DNA from 4 places in the Glutamicibacter sp. NPDC087344 genome. Region 1 is predicted to be linked to each of the others. Evidence: riboswitches for the same ligand, from Rfam matches in the RefSeq annotation. Region 1 holds a riboswitch; each other region holds the start of a gene.
The links. A riboswitch is a leader RNA that binds a small molecule or an ion and turns the genes downstream of it on or off. The one in region 1 is predicted to bind S-adenosylmethionine.
Positions count from the first base shown of each region.

Region 2: it holds a riboswitch for S-adenosylmethionine, as region 1 does, so the genes downstream of both, ACIOWL_RS17135 (O-acetylhomoserine aminocarboxypropyltransferase/cysteine synthase family protein) here and ACIOWL_RS11740 (ABC transporter ATP-binding protein) in region 1, are expected to answer to the same signal.
Region 3: it holds a riboswitch for S-adenosylmethionine, as region 1 does, so the genes downstream of both, ACIOWL_RS20500 (flavin reductase family protein) here and ACIOWL_RS11740 (ABC transporter ATP-binding protein) in region 1, are expected to answer to the same signal.
Region 4: it holds a riboswitch for S-adenosylmethionine, as region 1 does, so the genes downstream of both, ACIOWL_RS07820 (OsmC family protein) here and ACIOWL_RS11740 (ABC transporter ATP-binding protein) in region 1, are expected to answer to the same signal.

Region 1 covers NZ_JBIUXY010000005.1:366,736-371,596, reverse strand. Annotated here, with positions in the region: gene ACIOWL_RS11750 (ABC transporter permease) at 1-387, opposite strand, end outside; gene ACIOWL_RS11745 (aliphatic sulfonate ABC transporter substrate-binding protein) at 393-1,409, opposite strand; gene ACIOWL_RS11740 (ABC transporter ATP-binding protein) at 1,497-2,318, opposite strand; SAM riboswitch class I at 2,324-2,425, opposite strand; SAM riboswitch class I at 2,692-2,782, shown strand; gene ACIOWL_RS11735 (acyl-CoA dehydrogenase family protein) at 2,800-4,143, shown strand; gene ACIOWL_RS11730 (LLM class flavin-dependent oxidoreductase) at 4,201-4,861, shown strand, end outside.
Region 2 covers NZ_JBIUXY010000010.1:147,412-152,272, reverse strand. Annotated here, with positions in the region: gene ACIOWL_RS17140 (cystathionine gamma-synthase) at 1-635, opposite strand, end outside; gene ACIOWL_RS17135 (O-acetylhomoserine aminocarboxypropyltransferase/cysteine synthase family protein) at 632-1,942, opposite strand; SAM riboswitch class I at 2,078-2,168, opposite strand; gene ACIOWL_RS17130 (LysR family transcriptional regulator) at 2,394-3,335, opposite strand; gene ACIOWL_RS17125 (putative oxygenase MesX) at 3,458-4,450, shown strand; gene ACIOWL_RS17120 (methionine synthase) at 4,469-4,861, shown strand, end outside.
Region 3 covers NZ_JBIUXY010000018.1:36,670-41,530, reverse strand. Annotated here, with positions in the region: gene ACIOWL_RS20505 (NAD(P)-binding domain-containing protein) at 1-1,062, shown strand, start outside; SAM riboswitch class IV at 1,453-1,569, shown strand; gene ACIOWL_RS20500 (flavin reductase family protein) at 1,661-2,161, shown strand; gene dnaB (replicative DNA helicase) at 2,737-4,092, shown strand.
Region 4 covers NZ_JBIUXY010000004.1:44,269-49,129, forward strand. Annotated here, with positions in the region: gene ACIOWL_RS07810 (hypothetical protein) at 1-69, shown strand, start outside; gene ACIOWL_RS07815 (TM2 domain-containing protein) at 122-898, shown strand; gene ACIOWL_RS07820 (OsmC family protein) at 1,031-1,582, opposite strand; SAM riboswitch class IV at 1,614-1,735, opposite strand; gene ACIOWL_RS07825 (SNF2-related protein) at 1,885-4,861, shown strand, end outside.

The sequences.
Region 1 (4,861 bases):
ACGCAGCGCGCCGATGCTCAGGCTCAGCAGCGCATCGGCGAGCTTGGACAAGCCAACCAGGGCACCGAAAAGCAACCCGAGCAATGAACCGATCGCGAAGCCCAACAGCACTCGCTGGGTGGAAATGCCGATGTGTTTGCTCAGGTCCCCGCCGTCAAACAGCTCTCCGCCGGCCGCGATGACCGCTGCGGGGGTAGGAAGGGACCACGGAGCCACAATGCCGCTGACCGTGACATACTGCCACACCGCAATGATCACCACGGGAAGAATTAATGACAGCAACCACTTGGGAGCCTGCAGGATCTTGGCGGCAAAACCGGGTTTATCCTGCGCGGATCGTTTGCTGGTGGTGCCAGCTGGTTCGGAGAGCTGGGTTGGACTGGACATGGGGATTATTCTCCGGAGACGTTTTCGGCGTTGGCCTTGGCGGCGAACTGGTCGTCAACCAGGGTCTGAAGCGCCTCGTCAACGGATTTCTGCTCGGACACGTCGCCGCTGGCCACCAGGGTTGGTCCGATGTTGCGCAGCACCGTGGTGAAGGCTTCGCCCGGAACGGTGTCGACATCCAGGTTTGAACGCTCGCTGATCACGGTTTTGGCGACTGCGGTATCCAACCCTGCAACCTCGGCCAGGATGTCTGCGGTTTCATCCGGGTTTGCGACAGCCCATTCACGGGCCTTTTCATAGGAATCAACCACCAGCTGGGCCAGCTCCGGGCTCTCTTCAATGAAGTCCGCGCGGGCATTGAGGGCACCGTAGGTGTTGAAATCCAGGTTGCGGTAGACCAATTTGGCGCCGTCCTGCTCAGCGGCGGCCATGATCGGATCCAGGCCGGACCAGGCATCCACCGAACCATTGGCCAGGGCGGTGCGGCCATCCGCGTGCTGCACGTTTTGCAGCGTGATGTCCTTTTCGCTCAGCCCGGCCTCTTCCAAGGCCTGCAGCAGGAAGAAGTAGGGGTCGGTGCCCTTGGTCGCGGCGACCGACTTGCCCTTCAGGTCTGCCGGGCCGGTGATATCGGAATCCTCATTGACCACCAGCGCAGCCCACTCGGGCTGGGAGTACAGGGCGATGGTTTTGATGGGGGAGCCGTTTGAGCGAGCCAGCAGCGCCGCCGAGCCGGCGGTGGAACCGATCTGGACGGCATCCGCACGCAGTGCTTCGTTGGCCTTGTTGGAGCCGGCGGACTGGATCCATTCGATGCTGACGCCCTGTTCCTTGGCGGCTTCATCCAGCCAGCCCTTTTCCTTGAGTACCAGGCTCAGCGGGTTGTAGGTGGCGAAGTCGATGGACAGTGTTTTGCCGTCTGCGGCGGCGTTCTCGCCGGCGCAACCGGTCAGGGCCAGGGCGCCAACTGCCAGGGCGGTCAAGGTGAGGGCTGAGCGGCGGGTGAAACGGTGTGCGAACATCAATAATTCCTTGATTTGTGCGTGCGAGTGTAGCGGTTGTGCGAACACAACCGTGCAAAAAGAGTCAGTGCGGGGCGAACGCCCGGATTAATGGTTGGTGGGATCTACACCCAGCAACCCGAGCAGGTGCGCACGGTGCGCGATGAACTTTTCATCGCTGTGGCTGCGTGGGTGGGAGGCCGCCAATTTCAGATCCTCGATCACCGTGGCGCCCTGTTGTCCCTCGGGTCGTCCTAGGACAATCACGCGGTCCGCGAGGGTCAGCGCCTCGTCGACATCGTGGGTCACCATCAGCACGGTGGTGGGCAACGATGCATGGATGGACAGCAGCAGATCTTGCATTTTCAGCCGGGTCAGTGCATCCAGCGCTCCGAAGGGTTCATCCAGCAGCAGCACCCCGGGGCGGCGGGCCAAGGCCCGGGCCAGTGAAACTCGCTGCGCCATACCACCGGAAATTTCGCGTGGCCGCAGGTCCGCGGCCTGGGTCAGCCCGGTGAGTTCCAGCAGCTGGTTGATCAGTTCGGCACCATCGTGTTTGGCGGTTTTCGGTGCCAGGCCCAGCGCAATGTTTTCGCGAACCGAACGCCAGGGAAGCAGGCGCGGCTCCTGGAAGGCCACCGCGCACAGCTCGTTGATTCCGTTGACCTCGCGGGACCCGGTGAGCACCGCGCCACCCGTGGGATGGTCCAGGCCGGAGACCGAACGCAGCAGTGTTGACTTGCCGCAGCCGCTGGCGCCGAGGATTGCCACAACCTGTCCTGCCTCGATGTGCAGGTTGACCTCGCTGAGCACCAGACGCTGTTCCTTCTTGGTGGTGAAGGTGCGCGAGACATTGTGGAAGTCAACGGACAGCGCGCTGGATGTTCCGGTGGTAGCCGTTTGCTGAGGCAAGGCATAGGCAGTAGCCATGATCATCTCCATCGGTCCTGGCGGTAGCACCGGCCGTGAATCCGTGAATCCAACGGTGGTTGCTGCGGCGTCATAGAGCCAGATCTCTCGGCCGCTCGGGATGGTTACGTATCTATTACACGCATTCGAACGATTTTGATGCAAATCTTGCGTAACATGAAAATTCTTCGATCAACCGGCGAAAACTGTGAGAAATTTCGTTATTTATTTCATTGAATGCTGGTTTGATCGATTTTTTCGCCTCACGTGTGGCTCATCTTCGGCGGTTTGTCGCTATGGGCGTTAGCCGGGCTGGAGAGTTTGGGTCTTTTCCGCGACGAAATATGACTTCGGGGCTTGGATTAGCCCGAATATTACGGCTACAAATGATTACGACCCATCCAGAGCGGCCGAGAGATCTGGCTCGACGACGCCGCAGCAACCACCCACCCTAGGGACGGTGCTACCGCCAGGATCGATGGAAAGAATCGAGGACTTTTGTATGTCTTTTGGCGCACCCCAAAACGATTTTGAGGTGGACTTTAACGCGCTGAGCACGCCGGGGGCCGGTAATGCTCTGGAGCTGGATCAGTTCACCGAGGAACGCCCGACCCGTCAATTGCTGAAGGTGACGCCGGGTCCGGGAGCCGACGAGGACTACGAGCGTCTGGCAGCAATCTTCCGCCCGGTATTCGCGCACATCGCCTCCGGGGCCAAGGATCGGGACAGCAATCGCATCCTGCCCTTTGAACAGGTTGGACTGCTTAACCGAGACCGATTCGGCGCATTGCGGCTGCCGGTCTCGGAAGGCGGCCACGGCGCCCGGCTCAGCGACGTTTTTCGCCTGCTGATTGAACTTTCCGAGGCCGACTCCCACGTGGGGCAGCTCTGGCGGGCGCACATCGCATTTGTTGAAGACGTGCTGCGTTTGGAAGACCCGGAACTGCAAGCCAAGTGGTTCGCCCGCATTGCGGCGGGGCAGATTGTCGGCAACGCCTACACCGAAAAGGGCGGAAATGCGCTGGGCGCCCTGAACACCAAGGCAAGCCAGGTGGACGGCCGCTGGGTAGTCAACGGTGAAAAGTTCTACTGCACCGGAACCATCTTCGCGGACTGGACCACCGTCGCGGTGGCCCACCCCGAACGCCCGGGGCGGCAGATCGCCGTCGTTTCAACGCAGCACAGCGGGGTCAAGATCCTGGACGACTGGGATGGGTTCGGCCAGGGACTGACCGGCACCGGAACCACCGAATTCCACCAGGTTCCGGTGGACAGCTTCATGCCTGAAAACCCCAATGATCCCGAAGCCGCAATTTTCCAGCTGGTCCTCATGGCGGTGCAGGCAGGCATCGGCCGGGCGGCGCTGAACGATATGCGCAGCTCCGTCCAGTCGCGCACCCGCAGCTTCAGCACCGGCACCGGTGTTCCGGTGCACCGCGAACCGCAGGTCTTGCAGTTGGTGGGGGAGGTCTCCGCGGAGGTGTTCGCCGCGGATTCGGTGGTCATCGGCGCCGTCCTGGAGGTCGAATCGGCGTTGAATGATACGCACCTGAACGCCGAAGAGCGTTTTGCGGTGTGTGAACTCGCCGCCAACCGGGCGCAGACGATTGTGCAGCCGCTGGTCATCGGCGCCACCAGCAAACTTTTTGACGGTTTGGGCGCCTCCTCCACACGCAGCAGCTGCAATATGGACCGGCACTGGCGCAACGCCCGCACCATCGCCACCCACAACCCTGCCATCTACAAGGCCCGCATCGTGGGCGACTATGAGATCAACGGGGTTCAGCCCCAGCGGCTTTCGGTCACCGGCGAACTCGGCGGCCCATCCCAGGCCTACACCATCTAGCCGTCACGGCACACCCAACAAACTTCTACCGCAGAACTACGAATAAGGGGCACCACCATGAGTGAGAACCAGCCAACGAACCCGCAGCGTGAAATCCTCTTTAATGCCTTTGACATGAACTGTGTCGCCCACCAGTCCCCGGGGCTGTGGCGCCACCCGCAGGACAAGGCCGCGGACTACAAAACCATTGGCTACTGGACCCACCTGGCCAAGGTGCTGGAAAAGGGCAAGTTCGACGGGCTGTTCATCGCCGATGTGCTGGGCACCTACGACGTCTTCAACGGCACCAACGAGTCTCCGCTGCGCACCGGCGCCCAGGCTCCGGTGAATGATCCGTTCCTGCTGGTCTCTGCCATGGCGGCAGTCACCGAGAACCTCGGTTTCGGCGTGACCGCCGGCACCGCCTATGAACACCCCTACCCGTTCGCCCGCCGCCTGGCCACCTTGGACCACCTGACCAACGGCCGAGTCGGCTGGAATGTTGTCACCGGCTACCTGCCTTCGGCGGCCCGCAACATGGGCCAGGAAGACCAGATGGAGCACGACGAGCGTTACAACCACGCGGATGAGTACCTCGAGGTCATCTACAAGCTGCTCGAAGGTTCGTGGGAAGACGATGCGGTGCAGGCGGACAAGGAAACCGGGATCTACACCGACCCGGCCAAGGTGCACCCGATCAACCACGACGGCAAATACTTCAAGGTCCCGGGCATCGCCA
Region 2 (4,861 bases), on a different contig from region 1:
ATGACCGCACCGCCAAGCACGTCCGAATGCCCGCCAATGTATTTGGTGGTGGAGTGAACCACGGCATGGGCGCCGAATTCCAGTGGACGTTGCAGGTACGGGGTGGCGAAGGTGTTATCAACAACCAGCAGCGCACCAATCTCTTCTGCCAGTGCAGCCCAGCCGGCCAGATCCGCAATGCCAAGCAACGGGTTGGAAGGGGTTTCCACCCACAACAATGCGGTATTCGGTCGCAGTGCGGCACGCACCGCATCCAGGTTGGTGATATCCACCGCGCTGGCGGTAATCCCCCACTTTTGGTGCAGCCGGGTGATGAGCCGGTTGGTGCCGCCATACCCATCGGCACCTAAAACAATATGGTCCCCCGGTGCCAGCAAAGCCCGAAGCAACGCATCCTCCGCAGCGATACCAGAGGCGAAAGAGAAACCGGCTGCCCCGCCTTCCAATGCGGTGAGCTGAGCTTCAAACCCATTACGGGTTGGATTGGAGCCACGGGAGTATTCATGGCCGGCACGCAACACGTTGATGCCATCTTGGATAAAGGTGCTGGTCTGGTAAATCGGCGGGATCACCGCACCGGTGTGCGGATCCTTTTCCTGGCCAGCGTGCACCGCCAGCGTGTTGAAGCCGCTCATGCGAAGCTCTCCTCAAGGGTAGTTGCCTGCGCTGCACTCAGCGCGCGGTCCAAATCTCGAATCAGATCTGCAGGATCTTCCAGTCCCACCGACAAACGCAACACCGCACGGTTAAGGCCGGCCTCGGCGAGCTGTTCCGCGGAAAGTCGACAGTGGGTCATGGTGGCCGGATGGGCGATCATGGTGCGGGTATCGCCAATATTGGCGGCCAGCACAATCACCTCCAGACTGTCGATGAATGCTGAGACCAGCCGTTCATCATGCAGTTCCACCGCCAGCACGCTGCCAGTTCCCCTTGGGAAAAAACGTTTGGCACGCTCGTGGTGCCGGTGTCCTGGCCGGCTCGGGTGATGCACCGCGGCGACCGCGGGATGAGCCTGGAGGAAGTTGGCAAGCAACAACAGGTTCTGTTGCGCCGCGGCGGTACGTACGGTCAGCGTTTCAATACCGGTCAGGATGCCGTGGGCGCTGGCCGCAGGCAGGGTTGGACCTAAATCATGCAAGAACTTTGAACGCACCAGCATGCTGTATGCACCTGCGCCGTAGCGTTCAAGCAGCGAAGTGCCGGCGTAGCGGGCCCTTGGGGCCGCGATCTGCGCCCAACGGAATTGATCCGAGAAATCAAAAGTTCCCCCATCAATCACCACCCCGCCCAGAACCTGGCCATGGCCGGCCAAGGCCTTGGTTGCCGAGTGCACCACGATGTCTGCTCCGTGCAGCAATGGCTTGAAGTTTGCGGGGGTGGCCAACGTATTGTCCACAACCACCGGGATATTGTGCCGGTGCGCGATCTCGCTTAACACCGGCAGATCCGGCAAGGTGGACAGCGGGTTCGTGACCGACTCCAGGAAAAAGGCGCGGGTGTCCTCTTCGATAGCCGCTTCCCAGGCAGCTGGATCATCGGGATCCACAAAACTGATCCGAATCCCGAAGTCGTTAAAGGAGTCGGTCAACAAATCCACGGTTCCGCCATAGAGCTGGTTGGAGGCCAGAATATGTTTGGGGCCTTGGGTTAGCGCCAGCAGCGCGAGTGCCACTGCCGCCTGGCCGGTAGCCGTGGCAACAGCGTACGCCCCGGATTCCAACGCCGCGGCACGCTGCTCGAAAACGGAAACCGTGGGGTTTCCGGTACGTGAATAGGTGAAACCGGCCTGGCGCAGTGCGAACTTCTCCACCGCATCTGCATGAGAGGGAAATTCGAAAGCCGCAGAGGAATACAGCGGCACGGTCAGTGGGCGGTAGTCTCCGCTGGGTGCGTATCCGGCGTGGATCGCCGCGGTTGACGGCTGGGTGTTTGGCTGCGCCATGGCTGGCTCCTTCTCGTTGTCTCATCCACGAGAGAGTGCACCGAACACGGTGCAGCGTACCAGGGAAGGCCAACAAAACGGCCTGTCCATCACGGTACGAGGCACAGCGCAACGTCTAAAGACGCGCTCGGAGCTGCTCCATCGTTCCTGGCATTAGCACCTTGCGGTTTCCCGCTGGTTGCTGCGACGTCGACGAGCCAGATCTCTCGGTCGCTCTTGATGGGGTGTTGTTCTTCCATGGTTCGCCAAAGCTTCCCGGTGGCGCAACCGGCACCAAGGCCTGTGCTTCACAGAACGTCGCGACCCGTCATGTGTCGCATTTTCCGCGTAATGACACCCGTGTTACGTCACGTCTGTGACGCGTCGAATGAGCCAAAAACCGCTAGATCTCAGGCATCTGAGGCTTTTTATGTGTCGTTTCCGGTTTTTTCGATGACACAATGTGTCAATTTCAGCCGAGAACTTGTACACCGAAATCTGAGACCACCGATCGGACCTCGGCCAGGTATCGCTGTGCCTGCTCCGTGAGCGGAATCGCGGCATGATCAATCCAGCCAATCTCGATGCGTTCCTCAACGTCCAGCGGAATGGCGACGATCGACGGGTCAAGTTCGTCGCTGACGATACCCGTGGAGATCGTGTAGCCGCCAAGGCCGATCATCAGGTTGAAGATGGTTGCTCGGTCGGAGACCCGGATTGCCCGTTTGCTGGACAACGTGGAGAGGATTTCCTCGGCGAAGTAGAACGAGCTGTTAGCCCCCTGGTCAAAGGTGAGTCGTGGCAGATCTTCAAGGTCCGCAAGGGTCACGCGCTGTGCTGCGGAGAGCGGGTTGCTGCGCGAAATAAAGATGTGCGGTTCGGCCAGGAACAGCGGATGAAATACCAGCCGGGATTCACGCAACAGCTTCTCGATCACTTTTCGATTGAAGTCATTGAGGTAGAGGATTCCGATCTCGCTGCGCAGGGTGCGCACGTCCTCGATGATCTCCTCGGTACGGGTCTCACGCAAGGAAAATTCGTACTCTCCAGCCTCGCTTGCCTGGACCATCCGGACAAATGCATCCACGGAAAACGAATAATGCTGGGTCGAGATCCCCAGCAGTCGGCGGGACGGGGGCCGATCCAGATACCGCTGCTCCAGAAGCTCCACCTGCTCCAGAACCTGTCTGGCGTAACCCAGGAATTCAGATCCCTCGATTGTCAGTGTCACGCCTCTGGCCGAACGGACCAAAAGTGCACGTCCCACGCGGGATTCAAGCTCTTTCATGGCCGCGGACATACTCGGCTGGGCGACGTACAAAAGGTCGGCCGCGGCGGAGATTGAACCCTCCGTTGCGACCGCGATGAAATAACGCAGTTGCTGCAGTGTCAGACCGCTTGCACCTTGAACCATAGGCTGAGTCTATATCAACCCATAGTTACATTGAGTTACCTGATATCCATTTTGGCACTGCATGATTGACGCATCGACTTCCCCCCGGCCTGCCCAGGCCTTTAATCATCAGATTGGCCACCATGGCAGACGCGCTAACTTTCAGCATTACCAGCACCGACTTCGACGAGAATTACACACCCTCAACGGACTCGCGCATCACCACAAACTTCGCCAACTTGGCTCGCGGAGAGAACCGTCAGCAGAACCTGCACAACGCCCTGACGATGATCAACCGACGCTTTAACGATTTGGCGCACTGGGACAATCCCAAGGGTGAACGCTACGCACTTCAGCTTGAGATTATCTCCGCAAACGTACACGTCAGCTCCGAGAACGGAGATCAAGAATTCCCCCTGCTGGAGGTACTGGACACCAGCATCATCGACCGGAAAACCGGCATCCGAAGCCACGGCATTGTAGGAAACAACTTCTCCTCCTACGTGCGCGACTACGACTTCAGTGTGGTGCTCCCCTCCGCAAGCGATGCCTCGGGCAAACCTTCGTTGCCCGAAGATTTCGGAGACCTTCACGGCCGGCTCTTCCAGCATTTCCTCGACTCCGACGCCTATCAACAGCGTTTCGCACAGCTACCGGTGATCTGCATCAGCGTCTCCAGCTCCAAGACCTACCGTCGCACCGGTCACAGCCACCCGGTTCTGGGTCTTGAATACCAGCAGGACGACTACTCGCTGACCGACGCGTACTTTGCCAAGATGGGCTTGCGCGTGCGCTACTTCATGCCCGTCGGGTCCGTCGCACCGCTGGCCTTCTATTTCCGCGGCGACCTGCTCAATGACTACACCGACCTGCAGCTGATCAGCACCATTAGCACCATGGAGACCTTCCAGAAGATCTACCGCCCGGAGATCTACAACGCGAACTGCGCGGCGCCGGCCATCTACCAGCCAAGCCTGAGCGCGCAGGACTTCTCCCGCACCCTCATTTCCTATGACCGCGAGGAACGCACTCGGCTTGGTGCAAGCCAGGGCAAATACACCGAAGAGCACTTCATCACTCCCAACCGCGAACTGCTGAACCAGTGGGCCGCCTCGTGCGCCGCTGTGGCCGCCTAAACACCTAAGGACCATTCCATGAGCTCCCAGCTACTTCCAACCTCGATTGTCGGCAGCCTTCCCAAACCAGCGTGGCTATCCCAACCCGAAACTTTGTGGTCCCCTTGGAAACTTGAGGGCGCCGAACTGCTTGAAGGCAAAAAGGACGCAACCCGCGCCGCCGTGCTGGAGCAGACCCAGCGCGGTATCGACATCATCAGCGACGGCGAACAGACCCGCCAGCACTTCGTCACTACCTTCATTGAGCACCTGAGCGGTGTCGATTTCCAGAAGCGCGAGACGGTGCTCATCCGCAACCGTTACGAGGCGAGTGTGCCCACGGTTGTTGGCGCCGTAGCGCGCGAGAATCCGGTGTTCGTTGATGACGCCAAGTTCCTGCGCTCGCTCACCAACCAGCCCATCAAGTGGACC
Region 3 (4,861 bases), on a different contig from region 1:
TACACCAAACTCATGGAACTGGATTATTGGTCCCTGACCGAGGCGGTCAGCGCACGCAAAGACCCGGAATCAGAAGGCTGGATCGTTGAGGTGACCCGCGAGGGCGAACCGATGACCCTGCGCCCCACCCACCTGGTGATGGCGACCGGGATGTCCGGAATCCCCAATCTCCCCAGCTACCCGGGTCAGGAGATCTTCGCCGGGGAGCAGAACCACTCCTCGACCCACCCAGGAGGCGAAGCCTATCGCGGCAAGAATGTGGTGGTGATCGGGGCAAACAATTCAGCCCACGACATCTGCGCCGATCTGGTGCACAACGGCGCCAAACCGGTGATGGTCCAGCGTTCCAGCACCCACATTGTCCGTTCTGAATCACTGATGAAAACCGTGCTGGGCCCGCTGTACTCGGAGGAGGCGCTGGCCAACGGGATCGACCACAACACCGCCGACCTGATCTTTGCCTCGATCCCCTACAAAGTACTGCCCGAGTTCCACAAACCAGCCTTCGCCCAGATCCGGAAGGACGACGAACAGTTCTACCAGTCGCTCACCGACGCGGGATTCGACCTGGACTTCGGCGACGATGATTCGGGCTTGTTCCTGAAATACCTGCGCCGCGGTTCGGGATACTACATCAACATTGGAGCCTCGGAACTGGTAGCCGACGGGTCCATCGCGCTGGCCAAGGGCGAGGTCTCGCACCTCACCGAGCATTCCGTGGTGTTGGCCGACGGCACCGAACTGGCTGCCGACGCGGTGGTTTACGCGACCGGCTACGGGTCCATGAACGGTTGGGCGGCCAAACTCATCTCCCAGGAAGTCGCCGACGAGGTAGGCAAATGCTGGGGACTGGGCTCGGGAACCACCAAGGACCCCGGGCCGTGGGAAGGGGAGCTGCGCAACATGTGGAAACCGACCCGGGTCAAGAATCTGTGGTTCCACGGCGGCAACCTGCACCAGTCCCGCCACTACTCCAAGTACTTGGGAATCCAGCTCAAGGCCCGCTATGAGGGGCTGGAAACCCCGGTCTACGCGCTCGCCGAAAGCTTTCATACGCTCTGACGCGCAAGACGCGTCTGAGAGGGCTGCGGCCCGCCTGATAACACACCGCGACCGGGCGGGCCGAGTCTTTGGCTGGTCGGCTGGTCCAGGACAAGGGCGCTTGGTTTGCGCGCCGAGCCACCCTTGTCCTGGACCAAGCGGTTGTAAATGCCGGTCCAGTCAGTTTCCAGTCGGTGCGTGGTGGTCGGCCGGATCGGGCGGCCGGCTATCGGCAAATGGAAACAGGGCTGAAACCCCAACACGAACATCAGCTAATTCAAAGGGCTAACGAATAATTGAACGATTGTGACACCATGGCTCCCTGGCAAGTCGAATGAATCCTTGAGTATTGAGATTTAAGAAGCGAAATATTTGACCGTTCGGCGTAATCACCAATATTGTTCTAACCAGAATCAAGAGCGTCAGCTATAAGCCCTGGCTTGCTGGCCGGCAACCCTCTCAACGGTAGTGGGGTGCTCCAGGTGAGGATTCGGTCCCGCGCAAGACTGCGTGGCACAAATACCGCACATCGAGTGCGCCGGCATCGGTTTTGTGTAGGAGAAATTCCGCACGATTCCCGGGCCAGCGTTCGGTGGGCACGACCCGAAGGAATCGAGCCATGTCATTAAACCAGGATCTTGACCCACTGACCTTGCGCAAGGTTTTCGCTCAGCACCCATCAGGTATTGCCGCTCTCTGCGCGGTGATTGACGGCGAAAAAACCGGCATCATTGCTTCCTCATTCACCGTTGGAGTTTCGCTCGAACCAGCACTGGTGATGTTTGCGGTGCAGAAGACTTCCAACACCTGGCCGAAGCTTCGCCAGGCGGGGCGCATTGGTGTTTCGGTGCTCAGTGAACGCAATGACGGTGTCTGCGTCCAGATCGCCTCCAAGCACGGCGACCGTTTTGCCGGTGTGGCAACTCGCGACACCGAAGAGGGCGCGCTCTTTATCGAAGAATCCACCCTGTGGCTGGAAACCTCAATCTACAACGAAGTCGAAGCCGGAGACCACTGGGTCGTTTTCCTCGAAGTCCATGGTCATGACGTCGCAAAACACTCTCCGCAGATTTTCCACGATTCACGATTTCACTCATTGCCAGTGCCCGAACTCGTATAACTGAACCAACTCAACGCTGCGGCACGAAGGGACCCCCTTCGTGCCGCAGCGTTTTAATTGCCGTTCGGGAATCAGTCCTGTGAGGGCTCGGGTCTTCACCGCGGCCGGTTTGTAGCGTAATGATGACACAAGGTCTATCCACAATTTTGTCCACAGTCTTGTGGATAGCCTGTTGATGAGGGTTGATAACTCCCAAAAAGTACCATGAATACGGGAATTTGACTGTTGATAACCAGTTTTAGGCCCGCGGGGAGTGGAAAAAATTAACTTGCTATCCACAACTGTGCAAAGGTAAACGCACTAGTCAAAGACTACTTGTTGATTATTAAGTGGGGTAATCCACAGGGTTGTCCCCATGTAGTGAACAGGCGAATCCACAGGTGAGGGTGGATTATCCACATAATCTGTGGATATCAGGGTTTACCTCTGTTAATAACCCACCTAGTGTTGGCACTGGGAACGACTATCCACAAGAGCATTGGGTCTAACTGTCGGTTGGTGCTGACATGATAGGCAGTTGCCGTGGTGGCATGAATGGTTTCCCAGCGGGTACATAGGGGATGGAAGTGTCTGTAATGAGTGCAGAGCCGATCTACGAAGAGCGCGAATCAGATGCGGGGCGCAAGCCGCCGCAGGACATCGAAGCGGAAATGTCTGTTCTTGGCGGCATGATGCTCTCCAAGGACGCGATCGCCGATGTCGTCGAGGTACTTCGCGGCACCGACTTCTATCGCCCGGCCCACGAGGCAATCTATGAAGCAGTGATCGACCTTTATGGTCGTGGTGAACCCGCAGATGCCGTGACGGTGGCCGACCTGTTGACCAAACGCAGCGAGATCTCGCGCGTTGGCGGCGCAGCCTACCTGCACAACCTCATCCAGCAGGTGCCGACCGCTGCAAACGCTGGGTACTATGCCGAGATCGTGCGCGAACGCGCTGTGCTGCGACGGCTTGTTGACGCTGGGACGCGCATTGTCCAGATGGGTTATTCTCCCGACGGCGAGGTTGACGCCATCGTAAATGAGGCGCAGGCCGAGGTCTACAAGGTTGCTGAAACCCGCAGCAGCGAAGACTACGTCCGCCTGTCCGAAATTATCGAAGGCACCGTTGATGAAATCGAGAACGCCGCCAACGCGGGCGATGGCATCACCGGTGTTCCCACCGGCTTCTACGAATTCGATGAGCTGACCCAGGGCCTGAAGGGCGGCCAGATGATCATCATCGCGGCCCGACCCGCGGTAGGTAAGTCGACCTTCGCGCTGGACTTCGCCCGTTCGGCGGCCATCAAAAACAATATGGCTACCGTCTTTTTCTCCTTGGAAATGGGCCGCAACGAAATTGCCATGCGCCTGTTGTCCGCCGAAGCCTCCATCCAGTTGCAGGACCTGCGCAAGGGCTCGGTTGAAGATGCGCAGTGGACCAAAATTGCCACAACCATGGGCCGGCTGAATGAAGCCCCGCTGTTCATCGATGATTCGCCGAACATGTCGATGATGGAAATTCGCGCCAAGTGCCGCCGCCTGAAGCAGCGTAACGAGTTGCGGATGATCATCTTGGACTACCTGCAGCTGATGAGCTCGGGCAAGCGTGTGGAATCCCGCCAGCAGGAAGTTTCCGAGTTCTCGCGTAACCTCAAGCTGTTGGCCAAGGAGCTCGATGTTCCGCTGATCGCCTTGTCGCAGCTGAACCGTGGCTCCGAACAGCGCCAGGACAAGAAGCCAATGGTCTCCGACCTTCGTGAATCTGGCTCGATCGAGCAGGACGCGGATATGGTGATCCTGTTGCACCGCGATGATGTGTACGACAAAGAAAATCGTCCGGGCGAAGCTGACGTGATCATCGCTAAGCACCGTGCCGGTCCCACCAAAACCATCACCGTGGCGTTCCAAGGCCATTATTCGCGCTTCAGCAATATGTCCTCCGAGGGGTAGTTCCCTGCGGTGAGCGACCGGCACCTGCCGTGGCCAGTGATTTCTTGGGCCTCTGTAGGTGCCGGCCCTATTTCTGGCGGCTTTCGAATTTGTGACGGATGTTAATGTCACTGTCGATCGGTTGACCGACCCAAAATGGCTAGGGTCGTACACTCACCGGTTGAACATAGTCTGTAGTTGCCCATGGAATTCGAGGATGTCCAACCGAGAACCGTGCATGACAGCGTTTGCATGGTGTTGGGTGACTGGCGGTGCGGTTCGTCCGTGGCAGAGGTTTAACGGTCGGTCATCAGGTACGAGGCAAGGTCCAGGTTCTGCTCCATAGCCGTAACGCATTGGAAGCTGCCAGAGATTATGCGTCCAGAACTGCTTCTTCGAACAAAACAATACCGTGGTTTCAAAACGCTGCTGATAGGAATTACAGAGTCACCACTGAAACAGAAGCGCCGTTGGCAAACCCCAGATAGCATGGCGCACGGTTGGTTCGTCCATGGGGTTCTACAGCTTTAGAGAGCAGGGTGTGTCCGCTCCCCGGTCAATGGTTGTATGTATGTCACCGCCGAGTCCAAACCAGGTAACGTTCGAGGAGAACATAAAAGGCACTAACAAAACCAGAACGGCAGATGGGAATCATTTCATGTCAGTCTGGGTGTGCACACCCGCTGCCGCTGCTTATCAGTCCATTGCCTAACAGATCCAGTATTCGGAACATGGTTAGTGCCGGTTGCTACCGCGCAGGTCGGGCTGGATGCCATGGACCGACGCAGTT
Region 4 (4,861 bases), on a different contig from region 1:
CCCACGGTGACTGTCTCAAAGGGCCAAGACTTCGAATCGGTGCGCTGCGGTACCTGGGTCAAGCAATAACACCCAGTGGCGCGCATACCGTCATTGATCATCACAAATCAAAGGAATCATCATGAGCTACAACAATATGCAGCCTGCGCCTATGGCTCAGCACCCTGCTCCGTACCTGCCACCCAAGTCGTTCTTGACAACCTGGTTGCTGTCCCTGTTCTTGGGCGCCCTCGGCGTTGACCGCTTTTACCTGGGCAAGGTGGGTACCGGCCTGCTGAAACTGTTCACCTTCGGCGGTCTGGGCCTGTGGGCCCTGATCGACCTGATTATCATCCTCAGTGGCGGCATGACGGACAAGTTCCGCCGCCCGCTGGAAGGCTATGCCAAACACAAGGTGGTGGCCTGGATCATCAGCATTGTGCTGGTGGTAATTGGCGGAATCGGCGGTATGGTCAACGCGAGTACTGCAGGCTTTGACGGTGCGTCGTCGTCCTCGGCCATTGAGTTGCCAGCTACCGGTAGCGAAACCGAAAGCAAGGCAGCGCCGGCCGAAGCCAAAGAGGAGCCAGCAGCCAAGGAAGAAAAGGCTGAAACCTCGTGGCAGGAAGTGATTGTCCTTGACGGCAAAACCGACAAGTCCAGCAAGGTGTTTGAACTGACCGGTGCCGAGGCGCGGATGACCTACAGCTTCACCGGTGGCGAAGACATGGCCATTGGAGCCATCTACCTCTTGACCGAGGGAACCGACCTGATGAAGGACGGCGGACTCCCAGAAGTCATGCTTGACGGGCCGGTGGAAGAAGAAACCGCGCTGCACAAGTCGGCAGGCACCTATTTCCTTGACGTGACTGCAGCGAACTTCGACGGGTGGAGCATCACCATCGAAGAGAAGCGCTAACCAAAGGTTTCGTGTCTCGCCGTTGGGGCGGTGAGCACGGAAATGCGCCCGGGCGGGCTCTCATCATGGGGAAGAGAGCCCACCCGGGTTTTTATTGCATTGATGCCTGGTGTGAGGCAGAAGCTGAAAGCTTTAGTTCGCCGGGGTCAGAGTGACAGCGGTGGTGACCGGAACCGGGTTGGCGAACAAGTCCAAGACCGGGCAGTGGGCGTCAACAGCCTGGCGCAGTTCGTCATAACGCTCGGCCGTCTCCGGGCCGGTGATCTGCACGTCGAGATCAACCGAGGTGAAGCCCGGACGCACGGTTTTATCGATGCCAAAGAGGCCGCGCACATCAAGGTGGCCCTCGGCTACAATCTTCACGTCGTCAACCTGGATGTTCAGCTGCTCGGCGTAGAGGCGGTAGACAACCACTTGGCATGAGATCAAGGCGCCCAGCGCGTATTCAACAGGGCTGGCGGCAACGTCGTCTCCACCCAAAGCCGCTGGCTCATCCACGGTAAAGGTGTGCTTCCCGGCAACGATGTTGCTGGCCACCGAACCAAAACCTTCACCCTGCACCGTGAATGTCAGTTTGGCATTATCTGCGGTTGCTGAGATTCGTTCACCCCAACCGGTACCGGCCTGCTGCAGGCGTGCGGAACGATCTTCGGCTATGGAAAGAGTGGAAGCTGCGTTAGACATGAGGAATAAATCCCCTTTCTGGCGCAAGGGGCGCCATCGCTTACGAACCTGTCTTTCAGGTCCGTCGAATCATCACCTGGAGCACCCCGCACAATGACGCGAAGAGGGTTGCCGTCCAATCAGCCAGGGCTTATTCGATTGGAACTCGTGATTCAGTAGTTACTTTTCTACCGGTTCTCGGCATGCTGGGTAAATAGCCAACTTCACGATTCGTCACACGGCGAACTGTCGGTTCCCTCGATAGAATGGATGTGAATTTCCGCGATGTTATGGAGCGGACCTCTACCCGTGAAGTTGTGTGTATGGAATATCAGCTGACCCCCGTTGCCGCACAGACCCTGGTCACCGATTCGGAATTTACCGAAGGTTGGCGGCTTGCCAACGCGGGGCAGGTTGCCATCAACGAACGACGCAATACTCCGGGACTCTCTTTTATCTCCGGCTGGGTCGCAGGCTCTTTGGTGATAGTGCAGCTGTCTATCGAGGGAACCAACATCAGCTTCAGCAGCCGTTGCGAAGAGCACCCGGAGGAGTACTCCTGTGAGCACGTCGCCGCAATGCTGGTGGCGGCAACACAAATCAGCGGTGGAGGTTTTACCGTCTCTAGCGAGGTGAAGCCGGAAAACACCTGGAAAGCTCAACCCGCCCCCCAGTGGGCCCGCACACTCAAACGAATATTGCCCTCCGGACCCAGGGACAATGACGTCGAGGAAGACATTGAAGAGCAACCGCTCGGCCTGATCCTGAAGGTGACTGCCGGCACCAGCTACGGCCGGCCCACCCTTCACCTCAACGCGCGTCCGGCACGCAAGGGGGCGCGCAGCCCCTGGGTGCAAACCGGGGTGTCATGGCGTGGGCTGATGTTTGATGACCGGTTCCCCAAGGCGCAGCGCCGCGCGGTCAATGAACTGGTGATGCTCAGCGAACGCGCACAGCACGACCAGTACGGGCACGTCTGGGACACGTCCGAGTGGGTCAGCCTGAATAGGCTGCCGGGCAAGGATCTGCGTGAAGCCTTTGAGGTGATCCTTGAATCAGGAGTTCAGGTTGTCAACGGAAACTCCAACAACCGAAACGTGGTTTCCTTGTCCGAGCTCAAGGGCTCGGCCTTCCTCGACCTGCGACGTGGCGAGAGCGGGTTGACGATTGAAAGTGTTTTCCGCGGGCCACACGGCGAGGCCGATCACGTGATTGCTTTGGGCAGCCCTCCCTCCCTGGTGGTGTACTCCGACAAACCACTGGAAAAAGCTAAAGACCTGTCAATGGCTCCACTCGAGGACGCCGTGGCACACGAAATTCGGGACTTTCTCAGCATGGGAGCCATGCTGGTTCCAACCTCTGACATTGAAGACTTCGAAACGGAGTACCTCGATTCTTTGCGCCAGGTCGCGCCGGTGCGGAGCGCCGATAATAGCTACAAGGTGCCTGAGGTCCCGCGGCCGGTACTCCAGTTGCAGATGATTGACACCGAGTCCGGAATGAACCTTCGGTTCGCCTGGTACTACGGTTCTAAAGCTCCACGCCAGAAGTCGGTCGAGCACGAAATTATCACTTCAGTGCAGGACAAGCTCGGTGGGGATGAGCCTTTGGGCCGGCCGACCAAGAGCGGGGTCTTTCCAGAACAAAACCTCACCAAGTCCCAAGCCATCGAATTCATCATGTACCTGCTCCCGCTGCTGGAAGAGCACCCAGACATTCACGTGCTGGGAAATGACGAGGTACCGAACTACACCCTGAATTCAGAACCAGCCACGGTGAGCATCGAGGCGGGGGAGAGCACCGGCGACTGGTTTGACCTCTCGGTGGAGGTCTCCATCAATGGGCTGAAGGTCCCGTTCGCTGACCTTCTCTCGGCACTCACGCTGGGAGACGAGTACTTGGTTCTTGAAGACATGACCGTGATTCCCATTGACGGGCCGGAATTCCACCAGTTGCGCCAGCTGGTTCATGAAGCCGGCGAACTTGGCTCTGTGTCGGGCAACAGCATCCGCATCCACAAGTTGAGTATCGACTGGTGGCAGGAACTGGTGAATCTGGGAATTATCGAAGCCCAGGAAAACCAGTGGCTTGAAGCCGTGGCAGGACTGACCAACGGGGAACAGCTGGAGAAGGTCGAACTTCCCTCGTCGTTTAAAGCCGAGCTGCGCCCGTACCAGGAGCAGGGACTTTCCTGGCTCAACTTCCTGCGCACCCATTCCCTAGGCGGCGTGCTTGCCGATGATATGGGTTTGGGTAAAACCGTGCAGTTGTTGGCTGCCCTGGAACAGGCGCGAATCGAAAATCCGGATCAAAAGTTTTTGGTGCTCGCCCCAACCTCCGTGGTGGGTAACTGGGTGAATGAGGCTCACCGTTTCGCGCCTGAAATGCGGGTTCAATCTATTACCTCGACGGCCAAAAAATCTGGCCAGAACGTTCTGGATCAGATCGAGGATGCGCAGCTGGTGGTCACCAGCTACACCATCTTCCGTTTGTCTTTTGAAGAGTTTGAGCAAGCCGGATTCACGGTCATGATCCTTGATGAGGCTCAGCAGCTGAAAAACCACACCTCCAAGGGCTACAAACAGGCTCGCCAGCTGTCGGTCCCGTGCAAGCTGGTGGTGACCGGCACACCCATGGAAAACAACCTGATGGAGTTGTGGACGCTGGTCTCTTTGGCCGCGCCCGGACTGCTTGGCGGACAGAAGGCGTTCAAAGACAACTATCAGAAGCAGATCTCTGACGGGGATACCGAACGCCTGGAGCGCCTGAAAAAACGCCTGCGTCCATTTTTGCTGCGCCGTACCAAGGAACAGGTGGTCCCGGAGCTTCCAGCCAAAACCGAGCAGGTGTTGGAAGTTGAGCTGGACCCGGCGCACCGCAAGGCTTATGACCGTCGTTTCCAGCGGGTCCGGCAGGAAATTTTGGGTCTGGTGGATGATGACGTGGATTCCAACCGCTTCAAGATCCTCCAGTCGCTGACCCTGCTGCGTCAGCTGGCATTGGATCCTTCCCTCGTGGATGAAGGAAACGCTCCGAGCGCCAAGCTGGAGATGCTGCGTGAGCTCATGGAAGACGCGGTGGCCGAAGGACACAAGATTCTGGTCTTCAGCCAGTTCACCAGCTTCCTGAGTAAAGCCAAGGATATTGCCGAAGAACTGGGTATTGAGCACGGTTACTTGGACGGTGCAACCAGCGGACCCAAACGAAAAGACATGATTGATGGGTTCACCGCAGGCGACTTCCCGGTCTTCTTCATCTCGCTGAAGTCCGGCGGATTCGGGATCAACCTGACCACGGCCG